Regions from separate parts of the Pseudarthrobacter cellobiosi genome, predicted to be linked through region 3. Evidence: riboswitches for the same ligand, from Rfam matches in the RefSeq annotation. Region 3 holds a riboswitch; each other region holds the start of a gene.
What was found. Region 3 has a riboswitch for S-adenosylmethionine ahead of metX (homoserine O-acetyltransferase MetX). Riboswitches for the same ligand answer to the same signal wherever they lie in the genome.
Positions count from the first base shown of each region.

Region 1: it holds a riboswitch for S-adenosylmethionine, as region 3 does, so the genes downstream of both, NG701_RS15220 (DUF1737 domain-containing protein) here and metX (homoserine O-acetyltransferase MetX) in region 3, are expected to answer to the same signal.
Region 2: it holds a riboswitch for S-adenosylmethionine, as region 3 does, so the genes downstream of both, NG701_RS04765 (aminotransferase class V-fold PLP-dependent enzyme) here and metX (homoserine O-acetyltransferase MetX) in region 3, are expected to answer to the same signal.

Region 1 is NZ_JAMXBK010000026.1:302,333-311,790, forward strand. Features, by position in the region: gene cls (cardiolipin synthase) at 160-1,632, opposite strand; gene NG701_RS15190 (aminodeoxychorismate lyase) at 1,728-2,669, shown strand; gene NG701_RS15195 (NUDIX hydrolase) at 2,721-3,188, shown strand; gene NG701_RS15200 (pyridoxamine 5'-phosphate oxidase family protein) at 3,271-3,735, shown strand; gene NG701_RS15205 (GNAT family N-acetyltransferase) at 3,749-4,306, shown strand; gene NG701_RS15210 (acetyl-CoA C-acetyltransferase) at 4,410-5,612, shown strand; gene NG701_RS15215 (hypothetical protein) at 5,772-6,350, opposite strand; SAM riboswitch class IV at 6,477-6,592, shown strand; gene NG701_RS15220 (DUF1737 domain-containing protein) at 6,606-6,863, shown strand; gene NG701_RS15225 (rhodanese-like domain-containing protein) at 6,860-7,273, shown strand; gene NG701_RS15230 (O-succinylhomoserine sulfhydrylase) at 7,270-8,478, shown strand; gene NG701_RS15235 (methyltransferase family protein) at 8,576-9,085, shown strand; gene NG701_RS15240 (DUF1905 domain-containing protein) at 8,997-9,338, opposite strand; gene NG701_RS15245 (LysR family transcriptional regulator ArgP) at 9,423-9,458, opposite strand, start outside.
Region 2 is NZ_JAMXBK010000019.1:1,051-10,508, reverse strand. Features, by position in the region: gene NG701_RS21325 (50S ribosomal protein bL37) at 106-180, shown strand; gene rsrA (mycothiol system anti-sigma-R factor) at 346-606, opposite strand; gene NG701_RS04790 (sigma-70 family RNA polymerase sigma factor) at 603-1,415, opposite strand; gene NG701_RS04785 (DoxX family protein) at 1,732-2,268, shown strand; gene aroA (3-phosphoshikimate 1-carboxyvinyltransferase) at 2,275-3,675, shown strand; gene rsgA (ribosome small subunit-dependent GTPase A) at 3,659-4,774, shown strand; gene hisN (histidinol-phosphatase) at 4,827-5,639, shown strand; SAM riboswitch class IV at 5,796-5,909, shown strand; gene NG701_RS04765 (aminotransferase class V-fold PLP-dependent enzyme) at 6,029-7,399, shown strand; gene NG701_RS04760 (class I SAM-dependent methyltransferase) at 7,545-8,303, shown strand; gene NG701_RS04755 (metal-dependent transcriptional regulator) at 8,335-9,048, shown strand; gene NG701_RS04750 (fluoride efflux transporter FluC) at 9,049-9,458, shown strand, end outside.
Region 3 is NZ_JAMXBK010000018.1:175,156-184,613, reverse strand. Features, by position in the region: gene NG701_RS04665 (VOC family protein) at 1-330, opposite strand, end outside; gene NG701_RS04660 (bifunctional o-acetylhomoserine/o-acetylserine sulfhydrylase) at 534-1,886, shown strand; SAM riboswitch class IV at 1,955-2,069, shown strand; gene metX (homoserine O-acetyltransferase MetX) at 2,082-3,197, shown strand; gene NG701_RS04650 (hypothetical protein) at 3,282-3,812, opposite strand; gene NG701_RS04645 (DNA glycosylase AlkZ-like family protein) at 3,845-4,225, opposite strand; gene NG701_RS04640 (DNA glycosylase AlkZ-like family protein) at 4,218-4,661, opposite strand; gene NG701_RS04635 (hypothetical protein) at 4,674-4,898, opposite strand; gene NG701_RS04630 (SGNH/GDSL hydrolase family protein) at 4,992-5,840, opposite strand; gene NG701_RS04625 (alpha/beta hydrolase) at 5,936-6,586, shown strand; gene NG701_RS04620 (RNA-binding S4 domain-containing protein) at 6,669-6,902, opposite strand; gene NG701_RS04615 (DMT family transporter) at 6,936-7,958, shown strand; gene NG701_RS04610 (glycine--tRNA ligase) at 8,087-9,458, shown strand, end outside.

The DNA.
Region 1 (9,458 bases), on a different contig from region 3:
GGGGTAAAGGACACTACGGTCAGTGTTCCCTGAGTAGTCGCCCTCTCTGCGGCGCTCCAGTCCGGATCGGCTTAATTTTGGGCAAGATCGGTGTGAGGCTCGATCGCGGCGGCACGGACTGGTCTGCGCAATCAGCTGCATGCGCCGGGATTGGCGGCCTTACTGGACGGTAGCCGTCAGCCTGGCCACGTTATCGACATAGCGGGCAGCGAGCGGGCGCTGCAGCCAGTCCTCAAGTATGAGTTCGTTGGAAATGTCGCGGTACGTGTCTTCGACCGCGCGCATGTTGTTCACGATTTCCGCGCCGAGCAGCATCACCGAGACCTCCATGTTCAGCGAGAAGGAGCGCATGTCCATGTTGCTGGAGCCCAGGACGGCCACTTCGTCGTCGATGGTGAAGTGCTTGGCGTGGAGCACAAGGGGCGCTTTGTAGAGGTAGATCCGGACGCCGGCCTCCAGCAGCGCCTCGTAATAGGATCGCTGGGCGTGGTGGACCAGGAACTGATCGCCTTTTTCGGAGACGAACAGCTCCACGTCGACGCCCCGCTGGGCCGCGGTGGTGATGGCGTAGAGCAGGGAGTCATCGGGCACGAAATACGGGCTGCAGATGGAGATCCGGTGCTGGGCAGAGTAGATCAGGGTGTTGAAGAGCCGCAGGTTGTTTTCCGTGATGAACCCGGGACCGCTGGGCACCACCTGGGCCGTGACATTGCCCGGGTGAGGGTTGGCCGGGAGCTGCAGCTGGTGTTCCAGGGACTCGTCGGTTTCGCTCAGCCAGTCCGTGGCGAACACCACGTTGAGGGTAGTGACGATCGGTCCGCGGAGGCAGGCCATCAGCTCCACCCATTCGCGGCCGGCTTTGCGGTGTTTGGGGTTGTTGTAGGAGGGCTCGATCAGGTTCTGCGAGCCCGTGAAGGCCATTTCGCCGTCGATCACCATGATCTTGCGGTGGTTCCGGAGGTCCGGGCGGCGCCACTGGCCTTGGGTTGGCAGCAGCGGGAGCATACGCCGCCACTGCATCTTCCCGGCCTGGAGCCGCTTGAGGAGGTTGCGGTAACCCTTGACCCGGAGTGTGCCGATGTGGTCGAACAGCACCCTGACTTCCACTCCGCGCTCGGCCGCCTCCTCCAGGGCGGTCAACAGGTCATCGGTGATGTGGTCCGTGCTCATGATATAGAACTCGGCGTTAACGAACTTCTTGGCTTTGCGCACGGCCTCGGTCATGGCCAGGATCGAGTCCGGATAGCCGGGAATGAGGTCCACTGAATTGCCGTCCACCATGGGGAGGGAGCCGAGCCGCTGGTTCAGTTCGCCCGCGGACTTCACCCATTCGGGCCCTGTGTATTCACTGACGACGTCGGCGAGCGCCGAGATGCCGGACCGCACCCGGGTGTTGATGACCTCCTGCTGCTGCCGGCGGCGGCTGGAGAGCTTGAAATTTCCGAACAGCAGGAACAGGATCAGGCCCAGGAACGGCACAAAGAAGATGCCCAGCAGCCAGGCCATGGCCGTGGTGGGGCGCCTGTTGCCGGGGATGATACCGATGGCCAGAACCCGGATCACCAGGTCTGCAATGCTAAGCACCACCACCACCCACGTCGGCGCGGTACCGGCAAGCGAAATTGGCCACAGCACTGGAATACCCCCGGATTGCGCGCACCCGCGGACCGGTTCCGGCGGGGCAATGACCACAGCTTAGCCGCGGCGGGCCCTACTAAGCTGGAGCCATGACTTCTCCTGCGCCCGTGGTGCTCGTTTTCCTTGACCCCGCGTTCCCGGACGGCCGGCTGGCCGACGCTTCGCGGCCCCAGCTGATGGCCACGGACCAGGGCGCCACCCGCGGCGACGGAGTGTTCGAATCTATGCTCGCGGTGGGCGGCGCAGTCCGGAAACTGCAGGCGCATCTGGACCGGCTGGTCGGGTCGGCCCAGGCCCTTGACCTGGTGATCCCGGCGCAGGATGCGTGGCGGGCGGCCATCGCAGCAGGCGTCGCGGAGCACCGCAACCAGCACCCTGCTCCTACGCCTGCCGAGGATGAGCTGGTGGTGAAACTCGTGGTCACCCGCGGCCCGGAGGGCGCAGTGTCCCCCACGTGCTGGGTTCAGGTCTCCCCGGTCGGCGCCCTCGGACGCCGCCAGCGCGAAACAGGGATCGACGTCATCCTCCTGGACCGCGGCTACGACAGCGACGTGGCCGAGCGTGCCCCGTGGCTGCTGCTCGGCGCCAAGACCCTGTCCTATGCCACGAACATGGCCGCCCTGCGGTACGCCCACAAACAGGGCGCCGACGACGTCATCTTCACCTCCTCGGACGGCCGGGTCCTGGAAGGCCCCACGTCCACGGTACTGCTGGCACATCTGGAAACCTCCGACGACGGCGCCGGCGCCACCAGCACGGTGCGCCGGCTCATCACGCCGCAGCTGGACAGCGGGATCCTCCCAGGAACCTCCCAGGGCGCCCTGTTCGCGGCGGCCAAGGCAGCCGGCTGGGAGCTCGGCTATGGGCCGCTGGAACCGCAGGACCTGCTGGATGCGGACGCTGTGTGGCTGATTTCCAGCATCAGGCTGCTCGCGCCGGTGAACCACATTGACGGCAAGGAAGTCGGGACGCCTGCCGTGCAGAAGCAGCTGACGGCCGAACTCAATGCATTGTTTGCCGGGATTCAGTAGGGCTTCAGGGATCCAGTAGTTTTCCGGGACTTAGCAGGGAGGCCGTAAGCCATGGTGGTTCGCAGCGCAGGGATCCTGCTGTACCGGCGGGGAGCAGACGTGCTGGAAGTGTGGATAGCCCACATGGGCGGACCGTTCTGGGCTCGCAAACAAACCCAGTCCTGGTCAGTTCCCAAGGGCGAGCACCTTCCCGACGAGGAACCCCTGGTAGCCGCCCGGCGTGAGTTTACCGAAGAGATCGGCACGCCGCCGCCAGCCGTTGACTACTTTGAGCTGGGTGTCTTCAGGCAACCGTCGGGAAAGATCATCACGGTGTTCGCAGCGGAGTCTGACTTCCAGCCCGAACGGATTGTGAGCAACACGTTTCCGCTGGAATGGCCCAAAGGATCCGGCACCATCAAGGACTTTCCCGAGGTGGACGATGCCCGGTGGGTCACGGAAGCCGAGGCCCGCGGCAAGCTGGTCAAGGGCCAGCTTCCGGTCCTGGACGCCCTCAGGGAGCATGTTGAGCTGCCCTAAGTTGAACTACCGAAGCCCGGGCCCGGGGATTACGGTGGCACTGCCCTGTTGGTCCGTCGCATAGGTCCGTATGGTTTGGTGCATGAACTCTTACGCGCAGCCGATCAACAAATTGACATTTGACGAATGCTGGGAATTACTGGCCGACGACACCCTGGGGCGGCTGGCCCTTGTAGTGGACGGCCATCCGGAGATCTTTCCGGTCAACTACGTCCTGGACCGCAGGAGCATCGTCTTCCGCAGCGCCGGTGGCTCCAAACTGTGGGGCGCCCAGGCGGACCGTCCCGCGGCGCTGGAGATCGATGGATACGATCCCCGCACGGAGGTGGCCTGGAGTGTGGTGGCGCGCGGAGACACCGAAGTGATCGAGGCCCAGGCTGACAAGGACGCCGTCGACGCCCTGCATCTGGAGCCCTGGCAGTCTGGACCCAAGAATTACTACATCCGGCTAACCCCACTTGCACTGACCGGCCGCCGCTTCCAGGTCACCAAACCGGACGTCTGGAACACCCGGTTGTCGGACCGCCGTCGTGCTTCCTTCGAATAGCGCGGGAGAGTTCTTGCTTAGCGATGCGCCGGCCTTTCTCGTCCCGGGGGTCCGGATCCGGCTGCTGCGGCGGAGCGACGCAGCCGGCCTGAGCGAGGCCTACCTACGGAACCGCCAGCACCTCGAGGCTTGGGAACCGGAGCGGGACGAAGCCTTCTTCGCTCCCAGGCATCAACTGGACATCATCCGGGCCAAGCTCGCCCAGCATTCCGTGGGCCAGGAGGTTCCGTGGGTGCTGGTGGACCACAACGATCCCGCTTGCATCGTCGGCGCCGTCACCCTCACCGGCATCGTCCGCGGGCCGTTCCTCAACGCCAACCTCGGGTACTGGGTTGATTCCACCCTCAACCGGCGAGGCATCGGATCTGCGGCGGTCCGCTTCGCCACGGACCATGCCCGGACAGAACTGGGCCTCCACCGGGTCCAGGCGGCAACGCTGCTCGACAATGAGCGCTCACGCAAGATCCTCAAACGCGCCGGGTTTCGGGAAATCGGCGTGGCGCCGCAGTACCTGAAGATCGCCGGCCGCTGGCAGGACCACCTGCTCCACCAACTGCTCCTCCACAGCTGAAGCGGTCCCAGCAGAATCCACAGCGACTGGGGCACCACGCCGGCACACAGGGTTCGCCCATGCCGGCCCAAGCACTCTTGAATCCGCAATCGAAAGGCACCCCATGGGCAACGACGCTCAAGTCCCCGTCATCCTGGGCGGCGCACGCACCCCCTTCGGCAAGTTCCGCGGCGGCCTCTCCGGGCTCACCTCCAGCGAACTGGGTGCCCACGCCATCCGGAACGCACTGGAACGGTCCGGGGTGGCGCCGGAACAGATCCAGGCCGTCATCGTGGGCCAGGTTATCCAGGCGGGCGCCGGCCAGGGACCCGCCCGGCAGGCCAGCCTTGCCGCTGGCATCGGCTGGGATGTGCCCACCGTGACCATCAACAAACTGTGCCTGTCCGGCCTGACTGCCGTGATCGATGCCGCCCGGATGATCCGCGCCGGCGAGGCTGATTTCATTGTGGCGGCAGGCCAGGAATCCATGACCAACGCCCCGCACCTGCTGCCCCGGCTTCGCGGGGGTGTGGCGATCGGCGATGCACCACTGCTGGATTCCCTGAACTTTGACGGCCTGCAGGATCCCGTCTCAGGTGAACTGATGGGCTCCGCCACCGACGCCGGGAACGTCCGCCTGGGCATCAGCCGCGAGGACCAGGACGCCGTGGCCGCCCTTTCACACCAGCGGGCGGAGGCCGCCCGGGCGGCCGGCATCCTGGCTGAGGAGATCGCTCCGGTGGAGGTCCCGCAGCGCCGGGGACCCGCCGTCGTGATTGATGCCGACGAGGGCATCCGCGCCGGCACCACCATCGAGACGCTCGCGGCGCTGAAACCCGCCTTCTCCAAGGACCCGGCCGCCACCATCACCGCCGGCTCGGCCTCCCCGCTGTCCGACGGCGCCGCCGCCGTCGTGGTGGCCAGCAAGGCAGCAGCGGAAGCGGCCGGCCTCAGCTGGATCGCGGAGATCGGCAGCCACGGCCAGACCGCCGGACCGGACGGGTCCCTGCATTCCCAGCCGTCCCGCGCCATTGAGCGAGCCCTGAAACTTGAAGGGCTGACCATTGACGACGTGGACCTCATTGAGATCAACGAAGCCTTCGCATCGGTGGTGCTGCAGTCCGCCACCGACCTGGGGATCGACGCGGACAAGATCAACGCCGACGGCGGCGCCATCGCCCTGGGCCACCCGGTGGGCGCCTCCGGGGCGCGCCTTGTGCTGCATCAGGCACTCGCGCTGAAACGGCGCGGCGGCGGAACAGGCGTGGTTGCCTTGTGCGGCGGCGGTGGCCAGGGCGACGCCCTGATCCTCAAAGCCCGCGGCTAGGGCGACCGGGAGAGCAGCGCCGGCGCCAGCGTGGCATTTAGTCGACTTCTCCGGGGCCCGATACCTGAATTGGGAATCGTCATGGGAACGGTCAAGACAGGCGCTGTCTGAGCTAATAGGCTTCGCCTATTGGGAGTACCACGGCATGCAGATGGGGCTCTACCTGAGCGGCTCCGGCAAACCCAGCGAACCCACTACGGCTTTCAAGGAGCTCCTGACCCGTGAACTGCGTTGACCAGGCGGATCAGCCCCCAGGATTATCAAGGGCACCAGGCGTTCCGCACACGAAACCCGGACCAGTTCCGTCCGCCCCTGCGCCGCCCGGTTGTTCACTCCGGTATCGTCGCACCAGTCCACGCCATACGGGTAAGCGGTGACCCCGGCCTTCCCGGGAGCCACGCCAGCCGGGACGGTGAACACAAAAGTGAATGCGCCGTCGTCGGACATGGGAGCGAGATCCTCCAGCACGGTGATGCCGGCCGCATCCCTGACCGTCACCTGGACCCGTGCGTCGGTGCCGTAGCGGGCGTCGCAGGTGGCGTCAGGGGCGCTGACGGTGACCTGGTCGCCGGGTTTAGCGGCGGCAGGCGAGACGGAAAACTCCGGCGGCATGCAGGGCGGCGGCGCGAAAATGTTCCGGCAGCTTGTCACCCCCACCAGCACCGGCACGGCGCACAGCCCCACGGCCAAACCGCGTGCCCAGGCGCCGGTCACTGAACGCCCCCGAAAGTTCCCCATGACCCGATTGTCCCGTCGGCGCCGGTGTTACGGAAGCACGGTTGGGGTTACGGAAGCACGCGTTGGTTACGGAAGATGACGACGGCGGCGGTGCGGCGGGGCGGGGCGAGTGTTACGTTTTTGGGGAGTAATGAGAACCGGCGCCAAGCCCTGACTGGCCGGTCGGCAACCCTCCCTTTCGCGGCGGGGTGCCTCAGGTGAATACTCGGCATATCGACCCATTCGAGCTGCAAGCGTGAAAGAAGGAGTTCCGTCGTGTCTGACGCACCCGCCCCTGAAGAGAAACTGTCGTACCGGCTTGTCACCGGGCCGGATGACAGGTCTTTCTGTGAACGGATTTCCACTGCCCTGGCCGAAGGGTATGTCCTGCACGGCAGCCCGGCCGCAACGTCCAACGGCGGCAAGGTGATAGTTGCGCAGGCACTCATCCTCCCGTCGGCCATCGCCACCGCTGATGCCGCCGTCGCCACCGCCGTGGATGACCTCGATTTCGACGGCGAGGGCCACGCATGAGCTACGCCGGAGACCTCACCCCGCAGGAAGCCTGGGCCAAGCTGGAGCAGGGCGCCATCCTGGTGGATGTCCGGACCGAAGGCGAATGGGCCCACATCGGCATCCCGGACACGAAGGCCACTGATAACGATCCCCTGTTCATCCCGTGGACGTTCCCGGGTGGCATCCCGAACCCAGATTTCATCACCGACCTGACACAGCAGGCCCCGGACGACGACAGTGCGGAGCTGGTATTCCTCTGCCGCTCGGGCCAGCGCTCCATCGCCGCCGCCATCGCCGCGACGCAGGCCGGCTTCACCTCCTACAACGTCCTGGAGGGTTTCGAAGGCGAGCCGGACCGCTACGGCGAGCGCACCGTCAACGGCTGGAAGAACCGCGGCCTGCCCACCAACCTGGGAATAGCCAAGTGACCTTCAACGCAGACGCCGGCGGCTGGAGCGCCGAGACGCAGGCGGTCCGCGGCGGGCTGGACCGCACCAACTTCCAGGAGACCACCGAGCCGGTCTTCCTGAACTCGGGCTTCGTCTACGAGTCCGCTGCCGCCGCCGAGCGCGCCTTCACCGGCGAGGACGAACGCTTCGTCTACTCCCGGTACGGCAACCCGTCCGTGGCCACCTTCCAGGAACGCCTCCGCCTGCTCGAAGGCACCGAAGCGTGCTTTGCGACGGCGTCGGGCATGTCAGCGGTGTTCACCGCCCTGGGTGCCCTGTTGGCGGCCGGTGACCGGGTGGTTGCCGCGCGCTCTCTGTTCGGCTCCTGCTTTGTGATCCTGAACGAGATCCTGCCGCGCTGGGGCGTGGAAACCGTGTTTGTTGACGGCCCGGACCTCGAGCAGTGGCGCGCTGCCCTGTCGGAGCCCACCACCGCAGTGTTCTTCGAATCGCCGTCCAACCCGATGCAGGAAATCGTGGACATCGCCGCGGTCAGCGAGCTGGCGCACGCCGCCGGGGCCACCGTCGTCGTCGACAATGTCTTTGCCACTCCCCTGCTGCAGCGCTGCGGCCAGCTGGGCGCGGACGTGATTGTGTACTCCGGCACCAAGCATATCGACGGCCAGGGACGCGTCCTGGGCGGCGCCATCCTGGGCACCAAGGAGTTCATCGACGGCCCGGTCAAGCAGCTCATGCGGCACACCGGCCCGGCCCTCTCCGCGTTCAACGCCTGGGTGCTCACCAAGGGCCTGGAGACCATGTCCCTGCGTGTGAACCACTCCTCCGCCTCCGCGCTGCGGCTGGCCGAATGGCTCGAACAGCAGCCGGCCGTCAGCTGGGTCAAGTACCCGCTCCTCAAGTCGCACCCGCAGTACGAGCTCGCCGCCAAGCAGATGAAGGCCGGCGGCACCGTCCTCACGTTGGAACTTGCGACGACGAGTGACCGCTCGGGCAAGGACGCCGCTTTTGCGCTGCTGGACGCCTTGCGGATCATCGACATCTCCAACAACCTGGGCGACGCCAAGTCCCTCATCACCCATCCGGCCACCACCACGCACCGCGCCATGGGTCCCGAGGGCCGCGCAGCCATCGGGCTCAGCGACGGCGTGGTGCGGCTGTCCGTGGGCCTGGAGGACGTGGACGACCTCATCGGCGACCTGGAGCAAGCCCTCAAGCACATCTAGCTCTGATTGGCGCAAACTGGTGGCGCGAACTGGCAGATAATGCCCTGTTTCAGGCGTTTTGAGGGGCTTATCTGCACGTTCGCGCTGGGAGGACCGTATGAATGCACCCCGGGCCTGGGGCCGGCTGCTGTCCAACATCCCGCTGCCGGAGCAGAACCTGGCGGGAATCGCCGTCGGCGTTGTCCTTCAGCGTTTGATGCCGCTCCGGCTCGGCGGGCCATACTTTTTGGTACGGACCGTCGGCGTGGCATCGCTGGCGGTGGGTGGCGCAATAGTCACCTGGGCGTGGTTAGCTGCCCGGAACACACGATTAGCCCGCCCCGATGCGTTGGTGACCGCCGGGCCCTATGCGCTTTCGCGGAACCCGATGTACGTGGGCTGGGCGCTGCTGCACCTGGGAGCGGGACTGCTGCGTGATGATGCCTGGACGGTGGCGGCCCTCCCGGTGGCTTCGGGCGCAGTGCACCGCGGGGTGCTTCGAGAAGAAGAGGTCCTGGCGGCGTCGTTCCCGGCGGAGTTCAGCCAGTACCGCTTGTCCGTGCCCCGGTACGTGCCTCGCCTTCGCCTTGGATGGCGAGCCGGACTGCCACTTCATCCCCGACGCTGATGCCCGCCGCGTCCCTGGCGGCCTTCTTGACGGGCAGTAGGTAGGAGCGGCTTTTGCTGTCCGGGAAGACCGAGGTCTGCCAGGTGTAGCCGGAGATTTCCGCCGTCACTTTGACCGAGCCGAAGCCTTTCCGGAACGCCGCTGCCTGTTCCCGGAGGTCGTCGGCAACGTCCACGGGGAGGGTAATGAAGTGCCACCCGGCTTCTTCGGGATAGTGCCACAATTCGGCCCGGAATGAGTACGACGACGTCACGGCCTGAGTATGGCATGCCGCGTTGCCGGACGCATCCCCTGTCATGGACGGGTCCGGCGAATGGTGCGACAGCGGAACGCCGCCTCAGGCGCCTGGCTGGCGCAGCTGCCGGGAGGCCGT
Region 2 (9,458 bases), on a different contig from region 3:
CGGTGTTGCCCCCGGTCACAGCCCGTTTCGGTTTCGCGGCGTGTCCCATGGTGTGGGAGACTTGAGGGCAGCTCTTTTGAGTACCAACATTTAAGGAGGCCAGCTATGAGCAAGCGTGCACGTAAACGTCGTGACCGTAAGCGTGGCGGCGCGAACCACGGGAAGCGCCCCAACGCCTAAGCTAAAGCTTGGAAATCGGTTTAAGCGAAGGACCCCGGAAGCCACACGGCTTCCGGGGTCCTTCGTCTTTGAGCTGCTTTTTGGCGCCTGCGGTACTACTGACGGGCATCGACGCAGCCAGGCGTCCACGCAGTCAGGTGTCCCTTCAGACGGCTACCGCTTGGGTTAGGCGTCTACCGGGCGGATGGAGTGGATCCGGTCCAAAATGGCGTTCTTCAGGTTTTCCGGAGCGGCCTCGGTGCACGAGCGCTTCACCATGGTGCGGATCACGCACTCGAGGTCGTACTGCTCGGTGCATTCAGGGCACTCATCAAGATGGGTCTTGATTTCCGTGATGTCCTCGCGGGTCAACGCCCCGTCGAGGTATTCGTAGATGCGTTGCATCCGGGCGTCATCGCAGTCGCCCAATCCCTGGCAGTCGCTCATTTCCTGTTCTCCTGTTTTGTGGTCGCGGCCGTGTCCTGTGATTCGACGGCGCCTTTGAATCCTCGTTCGGCGGCATAGTCCGCCAGCATGTCCCGCAACATTTTCCGGCCGCGGTGCAACCGGGACATCACTGTCCCGATCGGCGTGTTCATGATGTCCGAGATTTCCTTGTACGCGAAGCCTTCGACATCGGCGAAGTACACTGCCAGCCGGAACTCCTCGGGAATGGCCTGGAGCGCCCGCTTGACGTCCGAGTCCGGCAGGTGGTCCAGCGCCTCAGCCTCGGCCGAGCGCAGGCCGCGGGACGTGTGCGACTCCGCCCTGGCCAGCTGCCAGTCCTCGATGGTGTCCGAGTTCGACTGCAGCGGTTCGCGCTGCCGCTTGCGGTAGAGATTGATGTACGTGTTCGTCAGGATCCGGTACAGCCAGGCCTTGAGGTTGGTGCCGGGCTTGTATTGGTGGAACGCTGAGAACGCCTTGGTGTAGGCCTCCTGGACCAGGTCTTCCGCATCGGCGGGGTTCCTGGCCATCCGCATGGCGGCCGAGTAGAGCTGATCCACGTACTGCATGGCATCACGCTCAAAACGGACCCGGCGTTCTTCCGCTGATTCGGTGGCCACATCCACGGGTTGCTCGGCGGGCGCAGGCCCAGCGGGCACAGGGACATCCGCTGCAGGCTGCGCGTCACTCCCTGCCGGTGCGTCGCTGCTGGCATTGGCGCCGCTGCTGGCATTGGCTTCGCTGCTTGTTTTGGCTTCGCGTTCGGAGGCCTCATACATGGCCTCGAGGGCCGGATCCAGGGTGCTCATTGCGTTCAAGTCTACTGTGACGGCCTTGGCGCGCCGCGATCCGTACTCCGGAAGATCGGATTCCAGAGTCTGCAGTGCTAAGGGTCCGGCGGGCTCCGTCCCGTCCTTCAGTAACCTCAAGGGCAACTCCACTCTGTGTCAGGCCATGGTGTTCCAGGCAAATACCTGCCGGGCAATCCATGATGAGTCAATTCGTCCGGTGTTCGGCGGACCCGCAAACCATAACCGCTGGCGGCAGGCAAATATTCCCCAAAAGTGCAAGACTAGAACGGACTCCGCCGCATCCGGTGCGGTTCGTCCAGCCAGGAGGAAACCCATGTCCTTTGTCCGTACTCTCGCCCGCCCCATGCTGGCTTCCAGTTTCGTAGTCGCCGGACTGGACAAGCTGAAGAACGCGGATGACACCGCCACCCAGCTCTCGCCGCTCCTGCAGAAGGCAGCCGCGTCGCTTCCGTTCCAGGCCGACGAAAAGATGCTGGCACGCGTGATCGGCGGAACGCAGGTGGGTGCCGGCGTGCTGTTCGGCCTGGGCAAGTTCAGCCGCCTCTCGGCAACACTGCTGACCGTCATCTCGCTACTGAACACCTTTGTGGAATGGCGCAGCGCGGACATCAGCACCAAGGAAGGCCGCGAGGCCCGCCGGAACCAGCTGCTCAAGAACATTTCCCTCAGCGGTGGCGCCCTGCTGGCCTCGGTGGACACCGCCGGCAAGCCTGGCCTGGCCTGGCGTGCCGAGCACCTCGCCGCGGATGCCCGGAAGACTGCCGCCGGCGCCCGCAAGACCACCGGCCAGAAGCTACACAAGGCGGACAAGGCCGTGCGCCGCGCCGTGGAACACGCAACGGGGGCGTAAGGACGGATGACCGGTTCCACCCCGCCCGCAGCCACCGACGCACACAACTCCACCGACACCGTTCCGCACTGGCCGGCCCCCTTCGCCAGCAGGCCCATCAACGCCACTGTCACGGTGCCTGGCTCAAAATCCCTGACCAACAGGTTCCTGGTCCTTGCCGCGCTGGCTGACGGGCCGTCCCGGCTCCGTGCTCCCCTGCATTCCCGGGACTCTGCATTGATGATCGATGCCCTCCGCCAGCTGGGAGCCACCATCACGGAGGTGCCCGGCGACGGCGCCTACGGGCCGGACCTTGAGGTCACGCCCCTGAGCCAGGAGGCGCCGTCGCCACGGACGCACATTGATTGCGGCCTCGCCGGAACAGTGATGCGTTTTGTTCCGCCGCTTGCGGCGCTGCGCAACGGCGTGAGCGTGTTCGACGGCGACCCCCACGCCCGGAAGCGCCCCATGGGCACCATCATCGAGGCCCTGAAAGCCCTCGGGGTGGCCCTCACGGCGGACGACGGCGGGACCCCCTCGTCGCTGCCCTTCACCGTTGCAGGCACCGGGGAAGTCCGGGGCGGCCACCTGGTGATCGATGCCAGTGCGTCATCCCAGTTCGTCTCCGCCCTTCTGCTGGTCGGCGCCAGGTTTACCGACGGACTCCATCTGGAGCACGTGGGCAAGCCCGTGCCGAGCCTGGACCATATCAACATGACCGTTGCCGTGCTCCGCGGCGTGGGTGTATCAGTGGACGATTCGGTGCCGAACCACTGGGTAGTGGCACCGGGCCCCATCCGCGCCTTTGACCAGCGCATCGAGCAGGACCTCTCCAACGCCGGCCCGTTCCTGGCCGCCGCGCTGGCCTCCGGCGGCACCGTCCGGATCCCGGACTGGCCCGCCGGCACCACCCAGGTGGGAGACCTCTGGCGCAGCATCCTGGCGGACATGGGCGCGGACGTCAGCCTGGCTGACGGCGTCCTGACCGTCACGGGCGGGCCAGAGATCAAGGGTGCGGATTTTGACGAAACCAGCGAACTCGCCCCTACCGTGGCGGCCCTCTGCGCCCTGGCCAGCGGACCTTCACGGCTGACCGGCATCGCGCACCTGCGCGGCCACGAGACGGACCGGCTGGCCGCGCTGGTCACCGAAATCAACCGCCTCGGCGGCGATGCGGAGGAAACCAGCGACGGCCTGGTGATCCGCCCGGCGAAGCTGCACGCCGGCGTCGTCCACAGCTACGCGGACCACCGGATGGCCACCGCCGGCGCCATCCTGGGCCTCGCAGTGCCGGGCATCGAGGTCCAGGACATCGCCACCACTGCTAAGACCATGCCGGAATTCCCGCAGATGTGGGCGGACATGCTGGCCCAGGGCGCGGCTGCCGACGACACCTCGGAAGGTCCCACTGGTGGCACGCAGCACTGATTCCTGGGACGAGTCCGACGTCCGGATCCGGCCCAGCAAAAAGGGCTCCCGGCCGCGCACGAAGGACCGCCCCAGCCACGACGACGCCGTCACGGGCCGCATCATCACCGTGGACCGCGGCCGCTACACCGCCGTCGTCGGCGAGGACTCGGGCGACGAGCGGATCATCATCGCAGCCAGGGCCCGCGAACTCCGCCGCTCCCCCGTGGTTGCCGGCGACTTCGTCTCCCTCGTTGGAGATGTCTCCGGGGAACCCGACACGCTTGCCCGCCTGGTCCGGATCCAGGACCGCAGGACCCTGCTGCGCCGCAGCGCCGATGACACTGATCCGATCGAGCGTGCGGTGGTGGCCAACGCCGATCAGCTCGTGGTGGTGGTGGCCGCCGCAAACCCGGAGCCGCGCACCGGCTTCATTGACCGCGCCCTGGTGGCCGCTTACGACGCCGGCATCGAGCCGCTGCTGCTCGTCACTAAGGCGGATGTCAAGGATCCCGCGGAACTGTTGTCCAACTATGAGCACCTGGACTTCCCTGTGATCATCAGCCGCACGTCGGACTCCGAGGCCTCAGGTATTGATGCCCGCTCCGACGACGGCCTCTCTGCCCGCCTGGACAGTGATGCAGTTTCGCAGCTCCGCGCGTACCTCGAGGGCAAGGTCTCGGTGATGCTGGGTCATTCCGGCGTGGGCAAGTCCACCATGGTCAATGCGCTCACCGGGGCCGAACGGGCCACCGGTGGTGTGAACGCGGTGACCGGCCGTGGCCGCCACACGTCGTCGTCGGCCCTTGCCCTGAAGTTGACCGGAGCTCCGGCCGGAAGCTGGATCATCGACACCCCTGGCATCCGTTCGTTCGGCCTTGCCCATGTGGACCCGGACCGGATCCTGCGGTCCTTCCCGGACCTGGAGCCGGGTACGGATGCCTGCGAGCGTGGCTGCAAGCACAACACCGCGGCCGTCAACTGCGGGGTGGATGCCTGGGTGTCCACCGGCCAGGCGGGCCCCACAGGCCCGGCCAGGCTCGCGTCACTGCGGCGGCTGCTGGGCACTGATCCCCGCCTGGTGGGCCAGGAAACCAAGGAACTGGGCAGCATCGGCTAGACGGAACGCCGATGTCCCCAACCCTGCGGTCCGGAGACGGTAGTTTGGAACCATGATCCAACCCGCTTCGAGCTACAACGATGACTTGCGCCTTGCCCATGTGCTGGCAGATTCCGTGGATGACCAGACCATGAGCCGCTTCAAGGCACTGGACCTCCGCATCGAGACCAAGCCGGACCTGACGCCGGTTACGGACGCGGACAAGTCCGCGGAGGAAGCCATCCGCGGCCAGCTGTCCCGCTCGCGTCCCCGCGACGCCGTGCTGGGCGAGGAATTCGGCAGTTCGGGCCATGGCTCCCGCCGCTGGATCATTGATCCCATCGACGGCACCAAGAACTTTGTCCGCGGCGTCCCGGTTTGGGCCACCCTGATCGCCCTCGTGGACGAAGGTGAACCCGTGGTGGGAGTGGTCAGCGCGCCCGCGCTGGGCAAGCGCTGGTGGGCCGCCAAGGGTTCCGGCGCGTACATGGGCAAGTCCCTCGCCGCCGCAACGCGGCTCCGGGTCTCGGACGTCTCCAAGCTTTCGGATGCCTCCCTGTCCTACTCCAGCCTGGGCGGCTGGAAGGAGCGCGGCAACCTGGATGAGTTCCTGGGCCTGACCGAGGACGTGTGGCGCACACGCGCCTACGGCGATTTCTGGTCCTACTGCATGGTGGCCGAAGGTTCCGTGGACATCGCCTGCGAGCCCGAACTGAACCTCTACGACATGGCTGCCCTCGTGCCCATCGTGGTGGAAGCCGGCGGCCGCTTCACCTCCCTGGAGGGACAGGACGGGCCGTTCGGCGGAAACGCTCTGGCCACGAACTCCATCCTGCACTCAGAGGTGCTCAAGCGGCTGAACCCGGACCTGGACGATCTTCTCTAGGCACTTTTTTCGAATTATCGACGGCGGACGCCTCCTCAAGGGGGCGTCCGCCGTCGTATCTTCGACAAATGTGCGGTTCCTCAAACGCGCGTAACAAAGTCCTTAACATTGGGCCGGCTTCCTTTCTGCAGCGGCAGATGTTCTACGCTCTTAACAGGTCACGAGTGCCAGCGCTAAACCCCGGTTTGCTGGCCGGCAACCCTCCATTCGCGGTGGGGTGCCCCGGGTGACGACCAGGCCGGTCCGGAATGGACACGGCAAGCGCGGATTCCCGGTACCGGGAGTCCTTTTAGAGTGAGGTCTCCGTGACAGCTGCCACCGTCTCCCCCAACACTGTTTCTCCCAACCCTGTCTCGCCCAACAACGCTGCCCCCGTCAACGCCGCTGCGCTGTTCAACGAGGCCGCCGCCATCGCCGGGCAGCCCCTCTCCGCTGTCACCGGCGCGGAGATCCAGGCGCCGCTGATCCAGGGCGGCCATGTTCGCTACGCAAACCTGGACTACGGCGCATCCGCGCCCGCCCTCTCCGTGGTGTCCGCCTACCTCAACGAAATCCTGCCGTTCTACGCCAGCGTCCACCGCGGCGCCGGCTTTGCGTCGCAGATCAGCACCTCCGTCTACGAGAACGCCCGGAACATCGTGCGCGACTTTGTGGGCGGGCGCCCGGACGACTCCGTCATCTTCACCCGGAACACCACCGACTCGCTGAACCTGCTGGCGGGTTGCCTGCCGGCGACGGACGGGCGGCCGAATGGTGACGTCCTCTACCTGGACATCGAGCACCACGCCAACCTGCTGCCGTGGCAGGGCGTCCCACACCGCAGCGTCGTCGCCGCGGACACCATCGCGGGGACCATCGAGGTCCTCCGCGCCGAACTTGAGCAGGGCAACGTCAGCCTGCTCGCGGTCACGGGTGCGTCCAACGTGACCGGCGAGATCCTTCCGATCAGGGCCCTGGCCGCCCTGGCCCACGAGTACGGCGCGCGCATCGTGGTGGACGCCGCGCAGCTCGCGCCGCACCGGCGCATCAATATCAGTGCCGACGACGTCGACTACCTCGCCTTCTCCGGCCACAAGCTCTATGCGCCGTTCGGTTCCGGGGTTCTGGTGGGCCGCACCGACTGGCTCGACGCCGGTACTCCCCACCTCGCCGGCGGCGGTGCCGTCCGCGAGGCAAAGCTCGACGGCGTCAGCTGGGCCACAGGTCCGGCCCGGCACGAGGGCGGCTCCCCCAACGTCCTGGGCGCGGCCACCCTGGCCCGTGCCACCCAGGTCATCGCGTCCCTGGACCAGGACCGCTGGCACGCCCATGAGGCGGCCATCAGGTCATTCCTGGTGGACGGGCTCGGGAAGGTCGACGGCGTCACGGTGCACCAGATCTTCTCGGACACGGACGCTGAAACCGGGACCATCGGTGTGGTGAACTTCTCCGTGGCGGGGTACGACGCCGGACTTGTGGCGGCCTACCTGTCGGCCGAGCATGGCGTTGGCCTCCGCGACGGCCGCTTCTGCGCGCACCCGCTGCTCAAGCGCCTGGGCCTTCCGTCAGGTTCGCTGCGGGCCAGTTTCGGCGTGGGTTCGCGGTTGGAGGATGCCCAGCGGCTCCTTGCCGGCCTGGAACAGCTCCGCCGGACCGGCCTGGGCTGGGACTACGTGGTGGACGCGGGCCGCTGGGTTCCGGCCAACGACACCCGCACCTACCCGCACTGGGCGCCCAACACGCCCGGCACGGCCGGCGCGGCGCCGTGCCTTGACGACTGACTGGGCTTTTACGTCTGACTGACGCTTACCTGACCAGGCGGCCGGCTGACCAGGCGGCCGGCTGACCGGGCGGCTGATCAGACGGCTGCGGCCCATGCGGTAAATTCGAAGGATGCGCATGGGCATCAGCTGAAGGAGGCCGCACGTGGCACGGGGTGGCCCCAGACTTGAGCACGGACGCCGTCTGGAACTCGGACAGAGCTTCCAGGACGGCGGCGAACATTACCAGCGCGTACGCCCTGGCTACCCTGCCGAATCAGCGGACTGGCTGATCCCGGCCGGGGCCAGGGACGCCGTGGACGTGGGCGCCGGGACCGGCAAGTTCACCGCCCTGCTGCTGAAACGCGGCCTGGCGGTTTCGGCCGTGGACCCATCGCCGGACATGCTTGAACAGCTGCGGGCCCACTACGCGGCGGCGGACGCGACGCAGGGTAGGGCAGAGGCGACGGGACTCGCTGACTCGGCGTTCGACGTCGTGAGCGTTGCGCAGGCGTGGCACTGGTGCGATCCGCTGCCGGCGAGCACCGAGCTGGCGCGGATCCTGCGGCCCGGCGGAATGCTGGGGCTGATCTGGAACCAGCTGGACACGTCCGTTCCGTGGGTCCACCGTTTGTCCCGCATCATGCACGCGGGCGACGTCTACAAGCCCGGGTTCCGCCCGGTGGTGGGGCCGGAGTTTGAAGGCCTTGAGAGCCATGTGACGCGCTGGGAGGACAGCCTCAGCACGGCGGACATCATGGAACTGACGAAGTCCCGCAGCTACTACCTGCGTGCCGGCGAATCGACCCGCAGCAAAGTCCTGGCCAATCTGGACTGGTACCTGCATGAGCATCTGGGGCACGCCGTGGACGAGGACATCAGCCTGCCGTACCTGACGCTGACGTGGCGGGCCGGAAAGGCGTGACGGCCACCGACCACCGGGTAGGCTTGGAGACGTGAAGACCAGTGCGCCCTCCTCCTCGATCGAGGACTACGTCAAGGTTATCTACGGCTTCACGGAGTGGCAGGACAAACCCATCACGTCCTCGCAGCTCGCACAGCGGCTGGGTGTGGCCAATTCCTCGGTCTCGGAGATGGTCCGAAAGCTCAAGGACCAGGGCCTGGTGGACCACAAACCGTACAGCGCCATCACCCTCACGGAATCCGGAGTACGGCTGGCGCTGTCCATGGTGCGCCGGCACCGCCTCATTGAGACCTACCTCGTGCAGGAGCTCGGCTACAGCTGGGACGAAGTCCATGACGAAGCCGAACTGCTGGAGCATGCGGTGTCGGACACATTTATTGAACGCATGGCGGCCAAACTGGGCAACCCGCAACGTGACCCGCACGGTGACCCGATCCCCGCCGCGGACGGCACGGTGCTGCTGCCCGAAGCCCATCTGCTCGGCGAACTCGATCCCGGGCACACCGGCCGGATCACCCGCATCAGCGACGAGAACCCGGATCTGCTGCGGTATCTTTCCGCCGAGGAAATTGACCTCGACGCCGAGGTGGAGGTAGTGGGCCGCAAGCCGTTCGGCGGCGCCCTCGTGGTGCGGATCAGCAACGCCGGCAGGAAGCGGGACTACGACCTCGCGGATGAAGTCACCGCGGCGCTCTGGGTCCACAGCGACCACCCCCATGCCGGCTGCACCCTCAGCGGCAGCTGAATGCCAAACGCCCGCGTCCCGCACTCGCGGGCCTGGCTGGCCGTGGCGGTGGGCGGCCTGGCCGGAACGGAACTGCGGTACGGCCTGGGACTCGCGTTTCCGGAATCCGCGGGGGCAATGCCCTGGGCCACCCTGGGTATCAACGTAGCTGGCAGCTTTGTGCTGGCTGCCCTGACGACGGTCTGGATGGCCAGGCCGCTGACGGCATTCTGGCTCCGCGCCGGCCTGGGGCCCGGCCTTCTGGGCTCGTTCACAACGTTCTCAGCTGTGGTTTTCTCGGTGGACCAGCTGGCCCGGGCCGGCGAGCACCCCGTGTGGATTGCCTACCTGGGGCTGTCCCTACTGCTTGGCCTGGGCGCTGCGGCCGGCGGCTGGCGGACCGGGCGGCTTTTCGCTGACCGGCTGCAGGC
Region 3 (9,458 bases):
GCGGTTGCCGTTGACGGCAGCACGGCCCAGGCGGTCTTCGAACGGAGCGAGGTCGTCCACTTCGACGCACCAGCCCATCCAGCCGCCGCCGGCTTCGGACCGGGCCCGGACAGCCTGGCCGAAGGGAGCCTTGTCCGATGCCGGGTGGTTCAGGACCTCCACGACTTCCAGGTACTTGTGGCCGGCGAGGGGAATAATCATGTTCCGGGTTCCAAACCGGGGGTGCACGCCGCCCTTCACGGCTTCAACGCCGAGGGCGGACGAAATACGTTCGGTGGTGGCAACGAGGCCATCTTGTTCACAGGCGTAAGAGACGTGATCCATGCGCATGCCATCATCTTGGCACTTTGTGATCCGGCTCTCAGCTAAGGGTAGCCTTACCGGAATCTGTTGCGTCACGAGTGGACATTCCGCCGGAAAGCAGGAGAAGAGCGGCCGGCTGACCACGTTCGTCACAATCCTGTTCCCGTCAGGGAAAGTCTTCCTACACTGAACGCAACCGAGCAGTGCCACGCCACGTCAAGGAGCATTGAATGTCGAACGGATGGTCTTTCGAAACCCGCCAGATCCACGCTGGCCAGGAACCGGACAGCGCCACCGGCGCGCGGGCGCTCCCGATTTACCAGACGACGTCGTTCGTCTTCCCGAGTGCCGAAAGCGCCGCCAACCGGTTTGCCCTCGCGGAGCTCGCGCCGATCTACACCCGCATCGGCAACCCCACGCAGGATGCTGTGGAACAGCGGATTGCCAGCCTTGAGGGCGGGCTCGCTGGTCTGCTGCTGAGCTCGGGACAGGCCGCTGAAACCTTTGCCATCCTGAACATTGCCGAGGCCGGTGACCACGTCGTGGCCAGCCCCAGCCTGTACGGCGGGACCTATAATCTCCTGGCGCACACCCTCAGGAAGTTCGGCATCTCCGTCACGTTTGTGGCTGACCCGGACAACCTGGACCATTGGCGCGATGCCGTCCAGCCCAATACCAAGCTCTTCTTCGCCGAAGTGGTCTCCAACCCCCGCCAGGACGTGCTGGACATCGAGGGTGTGTCCCGGACCGCCCACGACGCCGGCGTGCCCCTCGTTGTGGACAACACGCTCTCCACGCCCTACCTCATCCGCCCGCTCGAATGGGGCGCGGACATTGTGGTCCACTCCGCCACCAAATACCTCGGCGGCCACGGCTCTGCCATTGCCGGTGTGATTGTGGACTCCGGCAACTTCGACTTCGGCGCGGACCCGGAACGGTTCCCGGGCTTCAACACCCCGGACCCCACCTACAACGGGCTGGTCTATGCCCGTGACCTCGGGGCAGCCGGAGCCCTTGGCGCCAACCTTTCCTACATCCTGAAAGCCCGCGTCCAGCTGCTGCGCGACCTCGGCTCGGCCGTGTCACCCTTCAACGCCTTCCTCATCGCCCAGGGGCTGGAAACGCTGAGCCTGCGGGTGCAGCGGCACGTTGCCAACGCCGTCGACGTCGCCCAGTGGCTTGAGGCAAGGGACGACGTCGAATCCGTCGCCTATGCGGGGCTGCCCTCCAGCCCCTGGTATGAGCGTGGCCGCAAATACGGCCCCAAGGGCACGGGTGCGGTGGTCGCGTTCAACCTGGCCGGCGGCGCAGAGGCCGGGAAACGCTTCGTGGATGCCCTGGAACTGCACTCCCATGTGGCCAACATCGGGGACGTCCGTTCACTGGTGATCCACCCGGCGTCAACCACGCACAGCCAGCTTTCGCCCGGGCAGCAGGCCATCGCCGGGGTCACTCCGGGACTCGTCCGCCTGTCCGTGGGCATCGAACACATTGATGACATCCTCGCCGACCTTGAGGCCGGCTTCCGGGCGGCCAAGGGCGCGGCGGACCCCAGCAAAGACGCGGCAGGCCAGCAGCAGTAGGGCTCCCGCAAAGTCACAACCAGTCACACGCTTAGCAATAGACCGGGGCTGTTCGTACACTCGAAGCAGGTCATGAGTGCCAGCGACAGCCCCGGCTTGCTGGCCGGCAACCCTCTTTTGCGGTGGGGTGCCCCGGGTGAGGACCTGGCCTGCCGGTCAATTGAGGGTGGGCAAGCGCATAGAAAAGGTCCTTCCATGACGATTACGATTTCCCGTACGGCAGCACCCGGAAACGGGGTGGTCCGTTACGCCAGCATCGGCGGACTTGAGCTCGAAGCGGGCGGTTACCTCCCGGAAGTCACCCTCGGCTATGAAACGTGGGGAACCCTCAACGCGGACGGCTCCAACGCCGTCCTGATTGAGCACGCCCTGACCGGAAGCACGCACGTGACCCGCGGCGACAGTGACGAGCCCGGCTGGTGGGAACAGCTGGCCGGGCCCGGTGCGCCGGTGGACACGGACCGGTTCTTTGTGGTCTCCATCAACATTGTGGGTGGCTGTTACGGCTCCACTGGGCCATCCTCGGTTGCCCCGGACGGCAAGCCTTGGGGGTCGCGATTCCCTTTGGTAACGCTGCGGGACACGACGGCGGCTGAGGCCAGGCTGGCTGACCAGCTGGGCATCCCGAGCTGGTACGCCGTGCTGGGCGGCTCCATGGGTGGCGCGCGGGCCCTGGAATGGGCGGTCACCTACCCGGAACGGGTCCAGCGGTGCGCCGTTATCTCGATCGGTGCCGCCAGCACGGCCGAACAGATCGCGTTCGCCCAGGCGCAGACGCTCGCCATCCGCCAGGACAGCAATTTTAACGACGGCGACTACTACGGCGGTCCGCTGCCGGAGGACGGACTGGCCCTGGCGCGGCGCATTGCGCACATCACCTACCGCTCCGCCGAGGAATTCCATGGCCGCTTCGGACGATCGGCCCAGCACCCGGAATCGCCGTTTCAGGCGGCAGCGCTGGGGGAGCGGGGCCGCTACCAGGTGGAAAGCTACCTGGACCACCAGGGCAAAAAGCTGGTGCGGCGCTTTGATGCCAACAGCTACATCGCCATCACCGACGCCCTGATGAGCCACGACGTCTGCCGTGGGCGGGGTTCACTGAACGAGGCCTTGGGCCGGGCCACCGCCAGGTTCTTCGTGGCTGCCGTGGACAGCGACCGGCTGTACTTCCCGTCCCAGTCCCGCGAGCTGGCTGACGCGCTCCCGGGCGACGTGGACGTGCACGTTATTGAGGCCCCGATCGGCCACGACGGCTTCCTGACCGAGATCGGCCAGCTCGGCGTCCAGCTCCGGAACACCTTCCTCGTCTAAGCGCAAGCACCGCCCTTATGCGCGAGAGGACACTTGAGGCCCTGGAATCAGGGCCACAAGTGTTCGTTCGCGCTGACTAAGGGATCAGCCGTTCATGATTTCGGAGCGGCGCTTCATGTAGTCCTCCATGGCCAGCTCGCCGTTGCTGTACTGCTGGTCGAGTTCGGCCAGCTTCCGGGCACGGTATCCCTGCGGGCCCGACGGCGGCAGGGGAATGCCGGGGGCGGCAGGCTGCTGCGGTGCTTCCGCGCGCTGCTCCGGCACCGGCTGGCCGTTGGGTTGCGGCTGACCGTACGGCGGGAACTGCTGATCCGCAGAAGGAATCGGCTGCATGGGCGGCAACGGCTGGCTCGGCGGCAGGGGCTGCGGGCTCATGATCTGCCGGAAGCCGCCACTCATGTAGTCCTGCTGCGTGTAGCCGTCACGGGGCTGTTTGTTCTGCGGCTCCGGGTACTGATCGCTGCCGGGGTACTGCCCGCCGCCTGGAAACTGCTCGGGGTAGCGCCCGGAAAAGCTCTGCTCCTGGTTCCGTTTGTTCACGGATTTCCGGTACATCCGCATCGCCATCGGTATTACGAACGACAGAATGATGATCCAGAAAAACAAGCTGTTCACGGTGTAGCGCCTCTCATATGTGTCCTTCCAGCTTAACCCCGGAGCCCACGTGCGCGGCCGGGATCCCCAGGAAGGCCCCGTACCGGTCCACGGCGTCCTGCACCGCCGCGTCCAGTACCGGGTCCGCGGCAGCGGACAAGCCGGATATCCAGCTCACAGCGGCCGGAGAACATGGTGTGCCGCCAGCAGCCGGCCATCCGCCCGTCCAGCAGCACCACATGTATCGGATCCCCGGCGACCGGGAACGCCGGAGCGCTGCCGCACAGATAGTGCCGCGTTGCGGAATAGCCCATCACGTATTCGTCGTAGCACTGGATCAGGTCGATCCGCGGTCCGGACGCCGGTGTGGCATTGCCGCCATCCGCCCCGCCCTCCGTGCCGGCGTCGAAGTAATGCTCGACGCCGTCAATCACCGCCGTTGCCAGCGTTTCGGGAGCAGCCGCCAGGGTCTGTTGAAGGCCGAGCCGCACGTCGGCCAAAAAGGGCGTAGGTCTGCTTCAGGGCCCCGCCCCGGCTGCGCACCGGAGACCCGCTGGTCAGGATTCCGCTGATCTCGGCGTGCATGATCATGTAGGCCATCCCGAAGCCGGTGGCCCCGAACCCTTCGTCCTGCAGCCGCGCGGCCAGCTGTTCGCGGGTCAGGTGTGACCCGCCCCGGACGGCTTCGGCCAGGACCTGTCCGCTCCGGTCAGCGGCGGCGGCATCAATCCCCGTCTGCCGGTACATGCCCGCGTTGCCCTGGTGAAGCCGCGGCGCGGACAAGGCCGTCAGCCAGCGAAGATCCTCGCGGTGCACAAAATGCCAGGTGGGCCGCAGGATATGGGTGCGCAGGATGCGCCCGTCGGACACCGCCTCCTCCACTTACGCGGCGGTGGCCACCGCAGCCTCGGCAGCAACCCGATGAGACTGGGCCCCGACGGCAGCTCCAAGACTGCCGGTCCTTTGCGCCAGGCTCCAGCGGGCGTAAGGAAACTCCTGCGCCTGGACCGCCAGCAAGTGCCGGACGGCGTCCTCCGGGGAGCCCAGGCCGGGCCCGCGCAGCCGTTGGGCGTGAAGCCGCCGCCGCACCACCTCATCCGGATCCATGCCTGTCCGGGGGAGCTGTCACTGGCTCACGCCGTGCCGCCGCTCACGCCGTGCCGCCGCTCACGCCGTGCCGCCGCTCACGCCGTGCCGCCGCTAGCGCCGGGCGTCGATGGTACCCAGGGGCCCCTCGCCGGATCCCAACGGAACGCCCGGGCCGAACACAGGGCCCGGCGTCGGACGCTTTGCGGTGATTCCGTCGCCGGAGGAGCGGTGGCGCAGCCGCCGCACCACCCACGGGACAAAATACTCGCGGGCCCACACCAGGTCTTCGGAGCGGGCTGCCCGCCACGTGCGGGCGGGCAAGGGCTTGGGCCGGAGCGGCTCAAGCGTGTGGTTCAAGTTCAGCGATTCCAGCACCATGGCGGCGATGGTGTGGTGTCCCAGCGGCGAAAAATGCAGGCGGTCCTCGTCCCACATCTGCGGATCGTTCAGCTGCTTGAGCGACCACATGTCGGCGATGATGGCGTCATGGCGCGCGGCCACCGTGCGGAGGTTCTCGTTGTAGATGGCCACCTTGCTGCGGATCCGTCCCAGGACCGAGGAACCGGTATCCGGACCGTTGAACAGCACCACCGTGGCACCGCCCATGGCCAGGATCTGGACCACGGAATCAAGTTTTTCGGCGAGGGCGTCGGGGTCGCCGCCGGGCCTGATGAGATCGTTGCCGCCGGCGGAAAGGGTTATCAGGTCCGGCTTAAGCGCCAGGCACGGAGCGAGTTGCTGGTCCACGATCTGCTGCAGCAGCCGGCCGCGGACGGCCAGGTTGGCATAGGCGAAGTCCGCTTGGCCCCTGCCCAGTTCCTCGGCCACCCGGTCCGCCCAGCCGCGGAAGCCGCCGGGGCTTGTTGGTTCGGGGTCGCCGATGCCCTCGGTGAACGAATCTCCCATCGCCACGTAGCGGCTCCAGGGATGGGCTTCCGTGGCCCTGGGCGGGCTCTGCATGGCTTTTGCTTCATTCACGGTCCTATCCTGCCTCCTTGCTCACAAGCTACGCCACCGTAGGTAGTTACCGCCGGGTAACTGTAAGAATGGAAACCATGACTGACGCCCAAGTATTTCCCGCCCCCGTTGTTCTGTGGTCCCGGCCGGAGGACCAGCGCGCCGGAAAGCCGCTGCTGGTGCTGCTCCACGGCTACGGCGCCAACGAACAGGACCTCCTGAGCCTGGCGGATATGCTTCCCGAAGATTTTGTTGTTGCCTCACTCCGGGCGCCATTGGCCACGGGCCCCGGCTTTATGTGGTTCCCCCTGACGGCCTCCATCGAGTACACGCTCGACGCCGTCAAGGCTGGAGCCGGTTATGTGCAGGACTGGATTGACACCGTCAAAGCCGACCACCCGTCGGTGACGCTGCTCGGCTTTTCCATGGGAATGGCCATGGCCACCACGCTGCTCCGGCAGCGCCCCGCTGACTACGCCGCCGTCGTCGGGCTTTCCGGTTTTGTGGTCAACGCGGACGGGGACCCCACCTTCAAGGATGGCGACCTGGACGGTACAGTGCCGCTCTTCTGGGGCCGGGACCAGCAGGACCCCGTGATCACGCCCGACAAGATCGACTACACCATGGGCTGGGTGCGTGGGCATGTCAAGCTCACCAAGGTGCTCTACACGGGCATGTGGCACGGCATCAACCAGCAGGAAATCGGGCACGTCTCCGAGTTCCTGACGCACGAGGTGCTGAACAAATAAGCGTACGACGGCGGCCGGCGGCACAGTGCCGCCGGCCGCTTACGCTGTCCACGCCGCCTGAGGCTGAGTCAGGCCTGTTAAATCAGGCTTCCGGGGCCACTACCTGCACGGTTTGCCCGTTGACGGTGACGGTGTCGCCGTTGTGCAGCTGGCGTCCGCGGCGGTCATCGATCTCGCCGTTGACCTTGACGAGTCCGTTCTTGATCAGCTCAGCGGCTTCCACGCCGTCCTCCACCAGGCTGGCGAGCTTCAGGAGCTGGCCAAGACGGATCATGCTGTCGCGGATGGGGATCTCTTGAATGTCCTGGTTGCTCATACAAGTAATAATGCCTGACGTAAGGTGAATCCGATGACCCACACCCCACGGCTGCCGCGGTTCGCGGGGCTCCCGCTGGCCGTCGGCGCGGGACTGGCCATTCCCGTCCAGGGCCGGATCAACGGCGCCCTCGGCGTCCGGCTCAACGACGGCATCGCCGCGGCCGTGGTGGGTTTCAGCACCGGCCTGGTGGTGATGATGCTGATCTCCCTGATCCTGCCCAGCGGCCGCGCCGGTCTGGCCAGGATCCTGCCGGCGGTCCGGACCCGGGCTTTCCCGCCCGTGTACGTGCTGGCCGGCGGCATTGGTGCCCTTTTTGTCTTCGCGCAGTCCTTCACCGTGGGCATCCTGGGCGTGGCGCTGTTTACCGTGGCCGCCGTGACCGGGCAGACGCTGAGCGGGCTGCTGGTGGACCGGCTGGGCATCGGACCTGCCGGCAAGAGGGCCGTGACTCCCATGCGGATCATCGGGTGCGTGCTGACCGTCGCCGCCGTGGCGTGGGCGGTTTCGCCGCGGCTGGCCGGCTCCCCGGGCTCCCCGGGCTCCCCGGGCGCTCCCGCGGACGGAGCGGGCGGGCTGGAAACCTTGATTCTGCCGTTGATCCTCCCGGTCCTGGCCGGGTTCCTGATGAGCTTCCAACAGGCGATGAACGGGACGGCCACAGTCCACTACGGATCGCCCGTCGCCGCCACGCTGGTGAACTTCGTGGCCGGCTCGGTGTTCCTGTGGATTGCCTTGGCCGTCAAGGTGGCAGTTTTTGGGCCGGGCAATCCGTTGCCGGCCGAGTGGTGGTACTACCTGGGCGGGCCCATGGGCTGCGTGTTCATCGGCCTGGGTGCGCTGCTGGTCCGCAGCCTGGGCGTGCTGGTCACCGGGCTCGGCATGATCGCCGGACAGCTCCTTGGCTCCCTGGGGCTGGACCTCGTGGTGCCGGCCCCCGGGAGCATCGTGGCCCCGGCCACCGTCCTGGGCACAGTGCTGACGCTGGCCGCCATCATCCTGGCCACACTGCCGTGGCCGCGGGGCGCCTTCCGGAGGCAGCGGCCGGTAGGCTAGGACACGCAGTTCTCTGCATCTTGTTCCTTCGCCCGCCCCGCCCGCACCCAGCGGTGAAGCACCCACGTGCAGCGGGGCCAGATACCCGCGGACCGCACCCAGCGGCCCTGTAGAAATTGGAGTCCACCATGGCAGCAAAATCCGTACTCGACCAGGTCATTTCCCTTTCCAAGCGAAGGGGTTTTGTGTTCCAGGCCGGTGAAATCTACGGAGGCTCCCGCTCTGCCTGGGACTACGGACCCCTCGGCGCTGAGCTGAAGGAAAACATCAAGCGCCAGTGGTGGCAGTCCATGGTCCGCGGCCGCGAGGACGTGGTGGGCCTGGATTCCTCCGTCATCCTGCCCCGCCAGGTATGGGAAGCCTCCGGCCACGTTGACGTCTTCTCCGACCCGCTGGTTGAGTGCCTTTCCTGCCACAAGCGCTACCGCGCGGACCACCTCGAGGAAGAGTACGAGGAAAAGAAGGGCCGCCCCGCCGAGAACGGACTGAAGGACATTGCCTGCGTCAACTGCGGCACCCGCGGCGAATGGACCGAACCCCAGGAATTCTCCGGCCTGCTCAAGACCTTCCTCGGCCCGGTGGCCAGCGAGGAAGGCATGCACTACCTGCGCCCGGAAACGGCCCAGGGCATTTTTGTGAACTTCAGCAACGTGCTCACCACGTCCCGCAAGAAGCCGCCGTTCGGCATCGGCCAGATCGGCAAGTCCTTCCGCAACGAGATCACACCCGGCAACTTCATCTTCCGCACCCGTGAGTTCGAGCAGATGGAAATGGAATTCTTCGTCGAGCCCGGCACGGACGAAGAGTGGCACCAGTACTGGATGAAAGAGCGCATGTCCTGGTACACCAGCCTGGGCATCCGGGAAGAGAACCTGCGCTTCTTCGAACACCCGCTGGAAAAGCTGAGCCACTACTCCAAGGGCACCACGGACATCGAATACCGCTTCGGCTTCCAGGGTTCCGAATGGGGCGAGCTCGAAGGCATCGCCAACCGCACGGACTTCGACCTCTCCACGCACTCCAAGGCTTCCGGCCAGGACCTGAGCTACTTCAATCAGGCCACCAACGAGCGCTACACCCCGTACGTGATCGAGCCGGCCGCGGGCCTGACCCGTTCCTTCATGGCGTTCCTGGTGGACGCGTACACCGAAGACGAGGCACCCAACGCCAAGGGCGGCGTCGACGTCCGTACCGTCCTGCGGCTTGACCCGCGCCTGGCCCCCGTCAAGGCTGCGGTGCTGCCGTTGAGCCGCAACGAGGACCTCTCGCCGAAGGCCAAAGACCTGGGCGCGCAGCTGCGCAAGAACTGGAACATCGACTTCGATGACGCCGGCGCGATCGGCCGCCGCTACCGCCGCCAGGACGAGATCGGCACCCCGTTCTGCATCACCGTGGACTTCGACACCCTCGAGGACCAAGCCGTGACCATCCGTGAACGCGACACCATGAGCCAGGAACGCGTCTCGCTGGACAAGGTGGAAGGCTACCTGGCCGCCCGCC